Linked DNA regions of Dinghuibacter silviterrae. The protein of the gene in region 1 interacts with the protein of each later gene in a pairwise test. Links are inferred from orthologs where the notes say so. Each region holds a gene or a part of one and is shown in the gene's direction. Other genes may lie near its edges.

Region 1 (7,990 bases):
AGTGCCCACCCGGGTTATGCGAAGGGTAAAATGGTCAACGCGCTAAAGGTCGCCGGGGAATTGCTGGCGGCCTTGCCAAAAGACAAGCTGGCGCCCGAGGTGACGGACAAACGGGAGGGCTTTGTCCACCCGGTCCGTTGCGAAGGCATGGCGGAAAAAGCGACCGTGGAGTTTATCGTCCGGGATTTTACGGTAGAAGGACTAAAGGACCACGAGCGTACCTTGTACGAGCTGGCCAGGAAGGTCGTGAGCGCTCACCCGGGCGCGGAGCTTTCATTTGACGTGACGGAACAATACCGCAATATGAAGAATATCCTTGAGCAGCACCCGAAGGTGACGTTGTATGCGCAGGAAGCGATCCGCCGTACGGGGCTCAAGGTTCGCGCGGAAAGCATCAGGGGTGGCACGGACGGCAGCCGGCTTAGCTATATGGGGCTGCCTTGTCCCAACCTGTTTACAGGGATGCAGGGGATCCATTCGCGCCGGGAATGGATCGGGGTGTCGGATATGGAAGCCGCGGTGGAGACCCTGGTGCACCTGGTTCAGGTGTGGGCGGAACATAGCGAAGAATAAACCACATATCGATATGAACTATATTCCCTTTATAGGACTCTTTATCCTGGTGATCCTGATTTTTTCCGGTCTGGTGACCGTGGCCCAGGGAAACGTGGCCGTCGTGACCCTGTTTGGCAGCTACCGGCGGATCCTCCGGCCGGGGCTCAATTTCAAGATCCCTATCCTGGAGCAGATCTACCGGAAGATCAGCATCCAGAACCGTTCGGTGGAGCTGGAATTCCAGGCGGTGACCGTGGACCAGGCCAACGTCTATTTCAAGGCCATGCTCCTGTATGCCGTTCAGAACGCCGACGAGGAGACGATCAAAAAGGTGGCGTTTAAATTTATCAGCGAACGGGACTTTATGCAGGCCCTGGTGCGTACCATAGAGGGGACCATCCGCGGCTTCGTGGCGACCAAAAAGCAGGCAGAGATCCTGGGTCTGCGCAGGGAGATCGTTGAATACGTAAAGGCACAGCTCGACCATGCGCTGGAAGAATGGGGTTATCACCTCATGGACCTTCAGATCAACGACATTACTTTCGACAAGGCCATCATCGACTCCATGAGCCGTGTGGTCGCGTCCAATAACCTAAAGGCGGCCGCCGAGAACGAGGGGCAGGCCCTCCTGATCACCAAGACCAAGGCCGCCGAAGCGGAAGGGAACGCCATCAAGATCTCGGCAGCAGCGGAGCGGGAGGCTGCCATGCTCCGGGGACAAGGGGTGGCCCTTTTCCGGGAAGAAGTCGCCAAGGGGCTTAGCCACGCCGCCGAAGAGATGAAACAAGCGAACCTGGATACCAACGTCATCCTGTTCAGCATGTGGACGGAAGCCCTCAAGAACTTCGCGGAAGTGGGGAAGGGGAACGTCATTTTCCTGGACGGCTCCAGCGAAGGCATGCAGAAGACCATGGGGCAAATCATGGCGTTCCTGCAGATGAACCTGACGACCAAGGCAGATTCCAAGGGGTCGAATACTAATTAACACTATTTTGCGTTACTTAGGTACCTGAAAAATTTACTTTTGCCCATAAATCCTAACAGGAATGACCCCTATTTTGCTTCAATTGACCGGTGATTCTGTCCGTAAAATAACCGATTCCCTTGCCCACGCCCAGGCGACCGCTGCCCCTGCCCAAACGATGAACGTGATCGACCTGCTGATCAAGGGCGGATGGATGATGGTGCCCCTGGGTCTTTTGAGCCTTATAGCGGTATTCGTTTTCTTCGAGCGGTATTTCTATATCCGCAAGGTGTCCAAGTCGGACGACAATTTCATGAACATCATCCGCGACCACATCATCAACGGGAACGTCCAGGCGGCGCGCAGCCTCGCCAAAAATACGGCAAACCCGGTCGCGCGGGTGATCGACAAGGGGATACAGCGGATCGGAAAACCCATCGACGCGATCGAGAACAGCATGGAGAATATCGGGAACCTGGAGATCTACAAGATGGAACAAAACCTCGGCATCCTGAGCGTCATCGCCCGGATCGCACCGATGTTTGGATTTCTGGGGACGATCGTCGGGATGATCCAATTGTTTTACGAGATTACATCGACAGGGGTATACGACCTGACCACCATTGCCGGTGGTATTTATGTCAAAATGATCACCAGCGCCTCCGGTCTGATCATCGGCCTGCTGGCATTTGTGGGCTACAGCTTTCTCCATACGCAGATCGACAAATGCGCCAATAAGATGGAGCGCGCCAGCTCCGACTTTATCGATATTTTACAAGAACCCACCCGATAAACCGTATGCAACTGCGATCCAGACGAATGAGGGCCCATGATGCCGAAGTAAGCACGGATGCGCTGAATGACATCCTGTTTATCCTGGTGATGTTCTTCCTGATTGTCTCTACGCTGGCCAACCCGAACGTGATCAAGGTCACTCAGCCAAAATCAAAAGCCGACACCAAGGCCAAACAATCGGTCGTCGTTTCTATAGACGCCAACAAACAGTATTATGTCGGATCGGACAAGGTGACGATCGACCAGCTCAAGGCGGCCTTGATACCGGTTCTGGCGAAGGAAAACGGGGAGCCGACCATCGTCATCAACTCCGACAAGACAGTGCCTATCGACTATGCCGTTGCGGTGATGCGGATTGCCCGGGAGTTGAATGCGAGGACGGTGTTGTCGGTGGATAACAAATAATTATCGTCTTGCCCGGATCATCCGGTCTTTGCCCTGCATATCCTTTTTTAGGGTGACTTCGTTCAGGCCTTCACTTTCGAAGAGCGCGGCTGTTTGGGGGCCGAGGGATTCGTTGATCTCTACGTATAGTACGGTCCCCGCATTTGTGACGCGGGCGAGCTTTCTATAGAATACAAGTGCGTCGTCGTCGGGTACGAACAGTGCCAGGTGCGGTTCCTGGGTGAGGACGCGGTCGTGCATCGCGGCCTTTTCTTTTTCTGCGATATAAGGAGGGTTACTTACCAGGATGTCGACCGCCGGAAGCGTTGTCCAGGTGGATTTGTCCAGGAAGTCCGCCTGGATGAAGCGGACCGGTGCGTGGTGGCGTTCGGCGTTGGCGCGGGCTATGGTTAACGCGCCGGGGGAGACATCCAGGGCGTGGATCGCGGCGTTGGGGAGGTGTTTTTGAAGGGCGATGGGGATGCAGCCGCTGCCGGTGCCGATGTCGAGGATGCGCGGGGCGCCGCTGCGGGCGTCTTCGACGATCCAGTGTACAAGCTCTTCCGTTTCGGGCCGCGGGATCAGGACGTCTTCGTTGACATGGAAAAGGAGCCCATCGAACCAAGCCTCCCCAAGCACATACTGGACAGGCCGCTGGCGCAGGAGCTGGGCGAGGTCGGCTTCAAGTTGGGCGGCCTGCCCGGGGGCCAGGGGATCGGTCTTGCGGAGGATGCGGTCCATGCGTCGCAGACCCAGGCGGCTTTCCAGGACGAGGTCGGCCACGGAAGCGGCCTCGCGAGGGTCGTAGACCGCCAGGAGGGAGCGGGTGAGGTATTCGTAGGCGGCGCCGGTCGTCATGGCTGCAAACGTAGTACTTTTGCAGCATGAGCACGCACGAAAGGTATATGCGGCGTTGTCTGCAACTGGCGGCCCTGGGGGCGGGGAGCGTGGCGCCCAACCCCATGGTCGGTGCGGTGTTGGTGTACCGCGACCTGGTGATCGGTGAGGGGTATCACCAGCGCTATGGACAGGCGCATGCGGAAGTCCATTGCATCAGGGATGCGGAGGAACGGTTTGCGGCGGGGCAGTGGGCGAACTTAGGTTTTGCCGACGCGGGGGCTTTGCTGGCGGCGTCGACCTTGTATGTGTCGCTGGAGCCTTGCGCTCATCATGGGAAAACGCCCCCCTGTGCGGACCTGGTGGTGGCGAAAGGCATCCGGCGCGTGGTCGTGGGGGTGCGTGATCCATTTCCGGAAGTGAATGGTAAAGGCATCGACAAACTGCTCCGGGCGGGGATCGAAGTGATTTGTCCAGTGTTGGAGGAGGACTGCATGGCGCTCAACAGGCGTTTTTTCACTTTTCATACAAAGCACCGGCCCTATATCATCCTGAAGTGGGCGCAAAGCGCGGATGGGTGTATTGGCCGGGAGGGACAGCGGATCGCGGTGTCCAATGCCTGGTCGAAACGGCTTGTCCATCGCTGGCGGAGTGAGGAGGCCTCGATCCTTGTGGGGGGGCATACGGCAAGGGTGGACGATCCGGCACTGACGAACCGGTACTGGCCGGGACCCAGTCCGCTCCGGTTGGTGTTGGATCCGGATGGGGTGCTGACCCCGGGTATGAAGGTGCTGGACGGAGAGGCGCCGACGGTGGTGTATCCGACCCGGGACCTTCGCGAAGTCTTGTCGGACCTGCACCGGCGATCAGCCCAAAGCGTGCTGGTGGAAGGGGGCGCCCGTTTGTTAACCTCCTTTATCGCCGGGGGGCTTTTTGACGAAATCCGGGTGATCCGGTCGGAAACGGTGCACCTGCCGGGCGGGATACCCGCCCCCGTTATGCCGGTGGTACCGCTTCAGCGGTCTTTTGCGTTGGGGGACGACCGTGTGTTCATTTATAGTAGTTTTGTGACGCATGGATATTGGGGCTGACGTTTATTATACCATCGACAAGCCGTCGGTGGCTGAATTCAAGGACCGGGGCAGCCGGTTTATTGCTTTTGCCTATCCTATTCTCACCCAGGCCGATTTCAAAGAATGTTTGCAGAAGGTAAAAAAAGAACACCCCAAGGCGGACCACCATTGTTTCGCCTATCGTCTGGGCGTGGATGGTCTTCAGTTCCGTTCGGGGGACGATGGGGAACCCGCGGGCAGTGCGGGGCGGCCGATCCTCGGACAGCTTGATTCCAAAGAACTGACCAATACCGCGGTGATCGTGGTGCGCTATTTCGGGGGAACGCTTTTAGGCGTACCGGGGCTGATCAATGCGTATAAAACCGCAACGGCGCTGGCGCTCCAGGTGGTGCCGATCGTCTCCAAACCGGTGGAGGTGCCGTACGAGCTGCACTTCGACTATACACAACTCAACGACGTGATGCAGGTGGTGCGTCAACAACAGTGCCGTGTGATCGAACAGGACTTGCAACTGTTTTGCCGCATGGTCGTGGGGATACCCAAGGTGCGGCTGACGGAGGCGTTGTACAAGCTTGGGGAGTTGTATACGGTGGAGGTCAAAAAAGTCTGACGCTTTTGCGGCCGCGCACCCTGCGCGGATTTCTCAATGCTGCCGCCCGATATTCCCGTTCGGATCGATGGTCCACGTTTCATGGGTGTCCGGGGCGGTCAGCATCGCAATGAAGGTATGGGCGGTGGCTTCGATGGTGAGCGCCGTGCTATGTCCATCGATCGCGCTTTCCGCGGCCAGGCCAAGCCCGGCGGCATCCGTATAGGTGCCGTGCGTACCGTGATACATCATTTCCCTGTAGGCCACTTCCCAAAGACGGTTTTTTAGCGACTCGGAGAAGGGAAGCGTGAACGCCGTATCGTGGTCTGCAAACAAGAGGTACCCCCAACGCTCTGGAAAGTGCATGTTGATGACGCCTTGCGGGGACCACACCCAGTTGTGCTCGGGTACGTTTTGGCGTTTTACATAATGGCCGTCCTGTACGTCGGTGTCCCATTCGACACGGGAGAAATTGATGCGCCACAGGGACCCGGGGGCGGGCGTTTCTGTGCCGTTACCCATGCTGATGGCGGCGATGGGGACGGCCATTTCCACGGTCCAGCCGCGGTCGGTGTCCCCGGGATGATTGAGGGTACCGTCGATGTGTACGGCCTTTTGGAGACCGGTGGCGTCCCAGGAGATCAACGCGTTCCCGCCGACCCGGTAGGGTTCGGGCAGGTAAAGATCGAAGAGGGTGCCCAGGGCGTTGATCTCCATTTCGAAATAGTGCCTGGCGTTGTTATCGGGGTTGACAAAGACCTCGAAGTCGTTGTCGTGGAAGATGATGTCGTCGTGATGGTTCAGTGTTGCCCATACATCGGGTTCTTCGAGCTGGGCGGCGATATAGAGATAGTGTTCGTCCCACAGCATCTTTGCCCGGGTGCGAAAGCGCGGGCGGGGACGGATATCACCTTCAATATCGGAAAAGTCCCCGGTCCAGGGGGCCGTTTGCCAGGCGGCGTCGTCCAGCCGGCCGTCGATGTGCGGGGGCACGGACGTTTTTTGAACGACATAGTGCAGGGGCATCCGGGTCAGCCGGGTAAGAAGGGCGCTGTCGTCCTGGGCGGTGGCGCGAAGGGCGGACAGGAGCAGGAGGAAAAAGAGGGGTTTCATACGCGGAAGCGGGCGCTGGGCCGCGCATTTTTGGGGCCACCCGTATAGTCGTAAAATCCTTCGCCGCTTTTAATCCCCAGGCGGCCGGCGGTTACCATATTGACCAGGAGGGGACAGGGGGCGTATTTGGGCTGGCCAAAGCCGTCGTGGAGGACGCGCAGGATGGACAGGCAAACGTCCAGGCCGATGAAGTCGGCGAGCTGGAGCGGGCCCATCGGGTGGGCCATGCCGAGCTTCATTACGGTATCGATGGCTTCCACGCCCGCCACGCCTTCATAGAGGCTGAAGATGGCCTCGTTGATCATCGGCATGAGGATGCGGTTGGCGATAAAACCCGGGTAATCGTTGACCACGCACGGCACCTTTTCCAGCCGTTGGGAAAGGGCGACCACGGTGTCGGTCACAGTAGACTGGGTGGCGTACCCGTTGATGACTTCGACGAGTTTCATCACGGGTACCGGATTCATGAAGTGCATGCCGATCACCTGACCCGGCCGGCGCGTGGCCGCGGCGATCCGGGAGATGCTGATGGAGGATGTATTGGTGGCCAGGATGGCGTGTTCCGGTGCCGCCTGGTCGATGCTGCCAAAGATCTGGAGTTTGAGCGTCACGTCTTCGGTGGCGGCCTCGACAACGAGGTCCGCGTCGCGTACGCCCTCCTGGATCGTGGTCACGGTCCGGATGCGGGCCAGGGTGGCGTCTTTTAGCGTCTCAGGGATGCTTCCCTTTGCCACCTGGCGGTCGAGGTTGGCCGCGATGGTGTGCAGGGCTTTGTCCAGGCGCTCTGTGGAAACGTCTACAAGGGTCACCGGGTAGCCGTACTGGGCGAAAGTATGCGCGATTCCATTACCCATGGTACCCGCCCCGATCACTGCAACCGTTTGTTCAGCCATGACGGAACTAATAATTGTCGTCGGAATTGTTTTTGAAGTCACCCCTTTTCCATGCTTTGATAAACTCGCTCCAGGCAAAGGGGTTGAAGATGTTCTGTGGGGGGGCCTGCCCGGTATAATACATGCTCCGGGCCTGTTGCGTCAATTGGTAGTTGGTCATTTCCCGGGCGTCCCTGGGCAGGGTCCTGAGGAGACGCGCCCTTTGCTTCGGGTCCATGTTCTTGGTGGCGGTGGCCATGGCGTCGTCCTTGAACTCCATCGTCACAAAGTCCCGCTCGAACTGTTCCCGGGTGGGCCGGGGCCGGAGCACGACCGTGGTCATATACTTGCTGGTGTCTGCGGACATCAGGGCAACGAGGCTGTATTGATTGCCCACGATATCGGTGGGGACCTTTTTCTCCACCGGGGTATAACCGACGAAGGTGAATTGCAGGACGTCTCCCTTGAGTACGACGATCGAAAACACCCCCTGCTCGTTGGCTACGGCGCCCCTCCTCTCCCCTTTGACCATGATGGTGGCGCCGGGAAGGGCCTTAAGGCTGTCAGAGGACATGACCACACCAACCAACTGCACGACCGAGTCCTTGAAATTCTCAAATTGAGCAAAGGTCCTTGATGCGGGTAAAATGCCGATCACCCCAAGCAGACAAATTTTCAGCAATCTCTTCATAAAGTGTAAATACTCCGTCAACGGGCAAGATACCCCCATTTTACCAGATTCAAGCAAAGTAAGGTGATCAATGGTTAATTTTGCGGGAGGGAAACTATTTTAACAAATGTATAAAAG
Region 2 (8,094 bases), on another replicon or contig:
CCGTCTCGGCCTTGACCGCGACAGCCTCGTCCTGGCCACCAAGGTCCGCGGCATGCCTGCAAAGGCAGGACCGAGACGACCGCCAGTGGCGGTCGGCGAAGGTCGGGTGAAGGCCCCAACGAGGTCGGCCTCACCCGCAAACACATCCTCCACCAGGTCGAAGAAAGTCTCCGCCGTCTCGGGACCGATTATATAGACCTCTACCAAATCCACGGTTTCGACCCCCTCACACCCTTCGAAGAAACCCTCGGCGCGATGGACGACCTCGTCACCAGCGGCAAGGTCCGGTACATCGGTTGCAGCAACCTCGCCGCCTGGCAACTGATGAAGGCCCTCGGCATCTCCGAACGCGACCACCTCCCCCGCTTCGTGTCCCTCCAGGCCTACTATACCGTCGCCGGCCGCGACCTCGAACGCGAACTCGTCCCCCTCCTCCTCGACCAACGCCTCGGCCTCATGGTCTGGAGCCCCCTCGCAGGAGGCCTCCTCAGCGGCAAGTTCGACCGCAACACCACCCCTTCCGAAGGCCGCCGCACCGTCTTCGACTTCCCCCCCGTCAACAAGGAACGCGCTTTCGACATCGTCGACGTCCTCCGCCCGATGGCCGCTTCGCGGGGAGTTTCCGTCGCCCAAGTCGCCCTCGCCTGGCTCCTCCACCAACCCGTCGTCACCACCGTCATCATCGGCGCCAAACGCCTCGACCAGCTCGAAGACAACCTCGCGTCCGTCGACGTGACGTTGTCCGCCGACGAACTGGCCCGTATAGACGAAGTCAGCCGGCTGGCGCCGGAGTATCCGGGGTGGATGCTGGCGCGGCAGGGAGGGGATCGCACGTAGGTGCTGGGCCGGCGCGCCGCGTGGACTGCGTTTAAGGGCGTCCGGCCACCCGCGCCTGCACCTCCGCCGCAAAGGCTTCCAGGCGTTTGTTGTTCCAGGCCAGGGACAAAGAAAATTCCTTTCGAACGCCCTCTTCGTCCAGGTAACGGACACGCCAGCGGCGTTGCCCATTTTTACTGAACATGGCCGTATAGCTGTACATCTGTACAACCCGTTCAAGGGGAATGACCTTTTTTTGCCAACCCCTCGCCACATATAAATACTGATCGTCCCGCGTTAGCCTTTTTTTCGTCAACCAGTGGAGCCCCAGGGCTATCCAGACCATGATGATAAATACAAGCGGTTCAAAGCCTTCCTCGACATAGGAACTCATAAAAAAAAGAAGACCCGCCAGGGCGCACAGGAGGTGGGGTATGACCATAAGCCAGGGCGAATCGGTCAGAAGCGTGCGCTCAGCAGGTAGGCTCATGAGCGCTTTTTTGCACCGATTTCGCTTTCCAGAACCTCCATATTCCCATTATTCAAAGGAATGGTAAACGACACTTCGTCCTTCTCCCCATCCTCCCCGACAAACCCGATCACCCACCGGCGCCGGTAGGTCCGGAAAGAGCTGAAGTCATTATATACTTCAGTGATCCGCTCCACGGGTATAACAAGCAATTCCCGTCCGCGGGTGACATATACATTGTTATCGTCCCGGGACAACCGGGTCATCGTATACCAATGGAGACCCAAAACGATCCAGACGCCGACGCATACCACGAACCGGAAGACGCCCAGCGTCAAAAGATGGGAGGAAATCATGTACGTGAACATCAGCGCGATCACCGCGTGGACGATCCCCTGCACCCAGGGGGGGTCGGTTAGAAGGATACGATCAGAGGGAAGGTTCATACAAGAAATGTAGGGAAAAATCCTAGGTTTAACGGATGGGAAAAGCGCTTCTTTTTATTTTTCTGTGCGGCGCCGCATTCTGTAGCCGGGCGCAGACACTCGTGTCGAGGAAGTTGATGGTCGTTCCGCTGACGGCATGCTGGCCACCACTGCCGGATACCTTCGCACCGGCGTCCCTCACCAAGGCGGAGGCGCTCCATGTGCGACAGCTACTCAAAAATACGCGGCACATTTCCAAATATTATATCCAACTGGCCGCTGCGACCAACCGCAGAAACGAAAAAATCGTTTTCGTCATGGGTGCTTGTGAAAGGCCGGAGGGCTGGCCGGCCAAGCCCATGGGGGTCGTCATGGATGGGGGCAATTGCTATTTCGAGGCCCAGGTGAACCTGACCCAGGACAAAGTCACCGCCTTCGGATTTCATGGCTGGGGCATGAAAATTTGGCGCAGCCTCAAACGACCACCTTTTTGTTTCTTAAATTATTCCATTAATATTGCCGCGGCGGTAAAATGGAGGCCGTGGGGGGACGGTCCCCCCGCCAAAATCCGTAAGCCCTTTATAATTAAAGAATTATGGCAAAGAACCTGTTAATAGTGGAGTCTCCGGCTAAGGCTAAGACGATTGAAAAGATCCTGGGAAGCGATTTTGAGGTCAAAAGCTGCTACGGACACATCCGGGACCTGGAAAAGGACGACATGGGGATAGACCTTAAGAATAATTATTCCCCTCGTTATATCATCCCTGAGGACAAGGAAAAGGTCGTCAAGGAGCTGAAGAGCACCGCCAAAAAATCGGACGAAGTGTGGCTCGCAACGGATGAGGACCGTGAGGGGGAGGCGATCAGCTGGCACTTGTGCGAGGTCTTGGGTCTGGACCCGAAAACGACGAAACGTATTGTTTTTCACGAAATTACAAAACCGGCCATCGAGGCGGCGGTGCGTACGCCGCGGCTGCTGGACATGAACCTGGTGAATGCCCAACAGGCAAGGCGGGTGTTGGACCGGATCGTGGGTTTTGAGCTGTCGCCGGTACTTTGGCGGAAGATGAGCATGCGCAATTCGCTGTCGGCGGGGCGGGTGCAGAGCGTGGCGGTACGGCTGATCGCGGAACGCGAGCGGGAAATCAACGCCTTTAAGGCGGAAAGCACGTTTAAGCTGGAGGCCTGGTTTAGCGCCCATGACACGGCCAAACGCCCGGTCACGTTTAAGGCGGAGGGCGGCAAGTACAAACAGGCGCAGGACGCGGAGGCCTTTTTAAAGAGCTGTATCGGCGCGACGTATACTGTGAAGGACATCCAGGTCAAACCGACGAAGAAAACGCCCTCGGCGCCGTTTACCACGTCCACCCTCCAGCAGGAGGCGAGCCGGAAGCTGGGCTACTCCGTGAGTAAAACGATGTTGCTGGCGCAAAAGCTGTACGAAAGCGGGAAAATCACCTACATGCGTACGGACAGCGTCAACCTGTCAGAAACCGCCATGGAGGATATAAAAAAGGCGATCGAAAAGGGATACGGAAACCGGTTTATACAGGTCCGTAAGTATAAGAACAAAAACGAATCGGCCCAGGAAGCGCACGAAGCCATCCGGCCGACCTATATGGACGAGACGAGCGTGGACGACAGCGATACCCGCCGTTTGTATGAGTTGATCTGGAAGCGGACCATGGCGTCGCAGATGGCGGACGCGGAGCTCGAAAAGACGATCGCCAAGATCGATATTTCGACCAACAAGGAAACGCTGACGGCGCAGGGTGAAGTGCTGAAGTTCGAAGGCTTCCTTAAAGTCTATATGGAAGACCGGGACGAGGAAGACATCACCGAGGAAGACGATGCCGAAGGCATGCTGCCGCCGTTGGTCGTCGGCCAGGAACCGGCCTTTAAGGAGATGAAAGCTACCGAGCGGTTTAGCCGCCCCTCGCCCCGGTATACGGAAGCCAGCCTTGTCAAAAAGCTGGAAGAGCTGGGGATCGGCCGGCCGTCTACCTACGCACCGACGATTTCCACGGTTCAAAAACGGGGATATGTGGAGCGCAGGGACAAGGAAGGCGTCAAACGCGATTACCGCGTTCTGTTGCTGGCCAAAGACAAGATTTCGAGCGAGACCCATCAGGAAAATACGGGCGCGGAAAAGGCGAAACTTTTCCCCACCGACCTCGGGCTGGTGGTGACGGATTTCCTCAACCAGCACTTTACCGAGATCATGGACTATGGGTTTACCGCCAAGATCGAAGGAGAGTTTGACGAGGTCGCGGGCGGTCAGCAGAAGTGGACCAAAATGATCGATGAGTTTTACAACCCTTTTCATAAGGACGTGGAAAACACCCTCGAAAACGCCGAACGCATCAAGGGTGAACGCGAGCTGGGGCTGGATCCTGTGTCGGGGAAAAAGGTCGTGGCGCGGATGGGGCGTTTTGGTCCCATGGTCCAGATCGGGGATGTGAGTGACGAGGAAAAGCCGCGTTTTGCCAAGTTAAAGAACACGCAAAGCATCGAAACCATCAGCTACGACGAAGCCATGGACTTGTTCCGGCTGCCCCGCAACCTGGGCCAGTTCGAGGATACGGACGTGGTGGTGAATATCGGCCGCTTCGGGCCGTACGTGGCGCACGATAAACTTTTCTACTCCCTGGGTAAGGAACTGGATCCGTATAGCGTGACGCTGGAAGAAATGATTCCGCTGATCACCGAAAAACGCCAGGCCAAACAGGAGCGGACGATCAAGGTGTTCGAGAAGGAAAAGATCCAGTTGCTCCGCGGTCCTTACGGTCCGTATATTAAAATCGGCTTACGTAATTTCCGCTTGCCGAAGGAGGCACAGGAGCGCGCGGCAGACCTGACCATCGAGGAAGTGAAGGCCTTTGTAGAAGAGGCCAAGGCCAACCCGCCGAAAAAAGCCGCCAAGTCGGCTCCCAAAAAGAAAAAAGCATGACCCCTTCAAAGGGGTCTTTTTTTTGCACATTAACCATAGGTTTGGACAAAAATTAAATAGCTTTTGCTAATTTAGGATTACATGAGAGAGACAAAAGAAATAAACGCCCTGTTGCACCTCATAGACGATCCGGATGAAGAAGTGTTCTCGACGGTAAGCGAGCGGATTGTGTCCTATGGAAAAGGCATCATCCCCAACCTGGAGAATCTTTGGGAGAACACCCCGGATGAAACGACCCAGGAACGGATAGAGCTCCTCATCCATAGCCTGCACTACCGGGACCTGAAAACAAACCTCTCGGATTGGGGCAAGCTCGAAAACCCTGAGCTATTACAAGGAGCGTTGCTGATCGACCGCTACCAGTACCCCGAGGTGTCTTTTAACGGGATCACCCAGGAGCTGGAACGGATGCGCCGGAACATCTGGCTGGAGTTGAACAACTACCTGACGCCGCTTGAACAAGTCAACATCATTAACGGTATTCTCTACAACTATTATAAGCTAAAGGGTACCGAGGTCGCCTACACGAACCCGGACGAGTTCTTTCTCCACAAGGTCATCGAATCGAAGAAAGGCAACGCGATTTCCACGGGTATCCTCTACGCCGCCCTTTGCCAGTTATTGGACATCAACGTCCTCCCGGTGAATATTCCCCGGCAGTTTATCCTGGGGTATTTCGACCCCAACTACGACGTCCTGCACGCGGGCGGGAACCCGGCCCATAAGATCCAGTTTTTCCTTGACCCCATGACGGGTCAGGTATTTACGCACAAGGACGTGGAAACCTACTTCAAACGCATTTCCGTCCCCCCCATACCCACGTATTACAAACCCCTCACGCCCAAGCGTACGATTCAATTGCTGACCGAAGAGCTCTCCAAGTGTTTTGGGAGCCAGCCTTACAAGCAAGCCGAGCTGGCGCAATTGTCGCAGCTCCTCGGAGACTAAAATTGCAATTTTATATGAGCACCAACACCTCCGTTGTGGAAAAGCACCACCCCACTGTGTCTGCCAACACAGGCATCCTTCCCAAAAATTCCGAAGCGGTCGCCCTGATCCTGAACACGCTCCTGTCGGACGAACAGGTTCTCTACGCCAAGATCCGGAACTACCATTGGAACGTGGAAGGCCCCAGCTTTATGGAACTGCACAAGTTCTATGAAAGCATGTACGAAGCCATCGCCGACCAGATCGACGACGTGGCCGAACGCGTCCGTAAAATCGGACACTTTGCCGAAGGCCGTTTGAAGGACTTTATCGAATTATCCCACCTCGAAGAAGGGGAATACACAAAAGATCCCCGCGAGCAACAAAAGAACCTGCTCGACGACCATGAGACGATCACCCGTTTTATCCGCGAACACGTGGACGAAATAGCGGACAAATATCGGGACGCCGGGTCGAATGACTTCCTGATCGGGGTGATGAAGGAACACGAGAAATGGGCGTGGTTCCTACGAGCTTATCTGGGCTAAAAAAAAAAGGGGCTAGTCGACTAGCCCCTTTTTTTATGCCCGCTGGCGGCTAGTACAAGGTTGCATCCAGGGTGATCTCGGTATTCAGTAACTTTGAGATGGGGCAATTCTCCTTGGCGTCCTTCACCGCCGTGTCGAATTGTTCCTTGGTCATCCCGGGCACCTTGGCCTTCAGGACGAGGCGGGAAGAAGTGATGGTCCCGTTGTCGAGGGTTACCGCGGCAGACGTCTCCAGGGACTCGGGCGTGAGGCCCATGGACCCGATGACGAAGCTGAGCTTCATGGTGAAGCAACCCGAGTGGGCGGCGGCCACCAGCTCTTCGGGATTGGTCCCGACACCATCTTCAAAGCGGGATTTGTAAGAAAACTGCGTTTGGTGCAGGGTGCCGCTTTGCGTATCGAGCGTGCCCTTGCCGTCCTTGCCGGAACCAAGCCATACGGCGGTAGCTGTGCGTGTCATAAGTGCTATTGTTATTTGTTCAAAGATATGGAAACAATTCTGCCAGCCGAATTTGAAAAACTGGACATCCGGGTCGGTACCGTGACCGCGGCGCGCGTCTTCCCCGAAGCACGCAAACCGGCCTACCAGCTCGAAGTGGATTTTGGCCCGTTGGGCGTCAAACGGTCCAGCGCACAGATCACCGCCTATTATGCCCCCGACGACCTGGTGGGGCGCCAGGTCATCGGGCTGGTCAACCTGCCCCCCAAACGGATCGCGGGCTTTATGAGCGAATGCCTGGTCCTGGGGGTATACGACACCGGTGGGCAGGTGGTCCTCTTGCAGCCGGACCGGGCGATGGAGAATGGGTGCAAAATCGGTTAAACCCCCGCGCCCCTTCGGGGCGCGTATTAAACTATTGCGATTTTATCGAGTCCAATGACCTACGTTGCCTATTATCATTCCCCGGTGGGGATCCTGCGCCTCGGTGGCACCGAGCACTATATCAGTGAGATATACTACCTCGATGCCTTGCCGCCGGACGCGCGGGTTCATCTTAACCCTTTGCTGCAAAACTGCCAGGAGCAACTCATGGAATACTTCCAGGGGCTCAGGAGGACATTCGACCTCCCGGTGCACCAGGAAGGCTCCGAATTTCAGCAACGGGTCTGGGGAGAACTGATGGGCATTCCCTACGGACGGACCATCACCTATATGGATCTGGCTAAACGGGTCGGAGACCCCAAAGCCGTCCGGGCGGTGGGAACGACCAACGGGAAAAACAAGATTGCGATCGTGCTCCCCTGTCACCGTGTGATCGGGGCCAGAAATGACCTGGTTGGCTATGGGGGCGGCTTGTGGAGGAAACGCTGGTTACTGGAACACGAGAACAAAATCGCCCATGGGGTCCAAACATTATTCTAAAGTCATGCAAACCCAACTTGTCGTCTTACAGGGGGACATCCGCCAGCTCAACGTGGATGCCAAAGCCCTGGACCTTACCGAAGACACCGCCACCGCCTATCGCAAGGCCCTGCTGCGGGCCAAATCCGACAACGCCCGCTCCATCGCATTCCCCTGCGTGAGCTTTGGGAACAACCCCTCTGGTGCCGCAGAGGTCGCCCTCAAAACCGTCCGCGACTTCCTTTCCGAAAACCCGGGCACCTTTTCGGAGGTGATCTTTGCCTGCTGGGACACGGAAAATTACAAACTGTATAAAGCCATGCTCGGCGGGGAGAACCGCGTGATCAATATCCCGTAAATTTGGGGATGATCCTCCTTCGTGTCGCCGGCCGACGTTCCGAAACCCACGATACCGTTACATTCCTTTTGGAGGGGCCCGCTGTGCCGTATGCGCCCGGTCAGTTTCTGACGCTGCTCGTGGATCACTATGGGCGGGAGGTCCGGAGGTCTTTTTCCCTCACTTCTTCGCCGGGGGATCCTTTTTACGCGATTACCGTGAAGCGGAAGCCTAATGGGGAGATTAGCCGTTTTTTGCAGGATCGCTTGCGCGTGGGGGA

Evidence for each region.
Region 2: the proteins of EDB95_RS17650 (region 1) and topA interact in binary tests that used the Escherichia coli proteins (3 or more experiments, as listed by UniProt). The link is inferred for Dinghuibacter silviterrae from one-to-one orthologs.

Annotation. Positions count from the first base shown.
Region 1 is NZ_SODV01000002.1:99,673-107,662, forward strand. Bases 3,441-6,413 are described here. They hold EDB95_RS17650 (IMPACT family protein), read left to right. Parts: upstream 3,441-4,609; coding sequence 4,610-5,218; downstream 5,219-6,413. Other genes in these bases: prmC (peptide chain release factor N(5)-glutamine methyltransferase), read right to left, coding at 3,441-3,556; ribD (bifunctional diaminohydroxyphosphoribosylaminopyrimidine deaminase/5-amino-6-(5-phosphoribosylamino)uracil reductase RibD), read left to right, coding at 3,583-4,626; EDB95_RS17655 (carbohydrate-binding family 9-like protein), read right to left, coding at 5,252-6,310; EDB95_RS17660 (3-hydroxybutyryl-CoA dehydrogenase), read right to left, coding at 6,307-6,413. In the rest of the region: pepT (peptidase T), read left to right, coding at 1-573; EDB95_RS17625 (SPFH domain-containing protein), read left to right, coding at 587-1,540; EDB95_RS17630 (MotA/TolQ/ExbB proton channel family protein), read left to right, coding at 1,602-2,312; EDB95_RS17635 (ExbD/TolR family protein), read left to right, coding at 2,318-2,719; more of prmC, read right to left, coding at 2,720-3,440; more of EDB95_RS17660, read right to left, coding at 6,414-7,203; EDB95_RS17665 (carboxypeptidase-like regulatory domain-containing protein), read right to left, coding at 7,211-7,873.
Region 2 is NZ_SODV01000001.1:3,181,467-3,189,560, reverse strand. Bases 1,906-4,982 are described here. They hold topA (type I DNA topoisomerase), read left to right. Parts: upstream 1,906-2,305; coding sequence 2,306-4,660; downstream 4,661-4,982. Other genes in these bases: EDB95_RS13830 (transglutaminase family protein), read left to right, coding at 4,742-4,982; EDB95_RS13840 (hypothetical protein), read left to right, coding at 1,906-2,324. In the rest of the region: EDB95_RS27760 (aldo/keto reductase), read left to right, coding at 1-196; EDB95_RS13855 (aldo/keto reductase), read left to right, coding at 145-837; EDB95_RS13850 (hypothetical protein), read right to left, coding at 869-1,306; EDB95_RS13845 (hypothetical protein), read right to left, coding at 1,303-1,731; more of EDB95_RS13840, read left to right, coding at 1,767-1,905; more of EDB95_RS13830, read left to right, coding at 4,983-5,608; EDB95_RS13825 (Dps family protein), read left to right, coding at 5,623-6,135; EDB95_RS13820 (OsmC family protein), read right to left, coding at 6,185-6,595; EDB95_RS13815 (tRNA-binding protein), read left to right, coding at 6,623-6,958; EDB95_RS13810 (methylated-DNA--[protein]-cysteine S-methyltransferase), read left to right, coding at 7,013-7,498; EDB95_RS13805 (macro domain-containing protein), read left to right, coding at 7,503-7,835; EDB95_RS13800 (ferredoxin--NADP reductase), read left to right, coding at 7,844-8,094. UniProt on the Escherichia coli protein: Releases the supercoiling and torsional tension of DNA, which is introduced during the DNA replication and transcription, by transiently cleaving and rejoining one strand of the DNA duplex.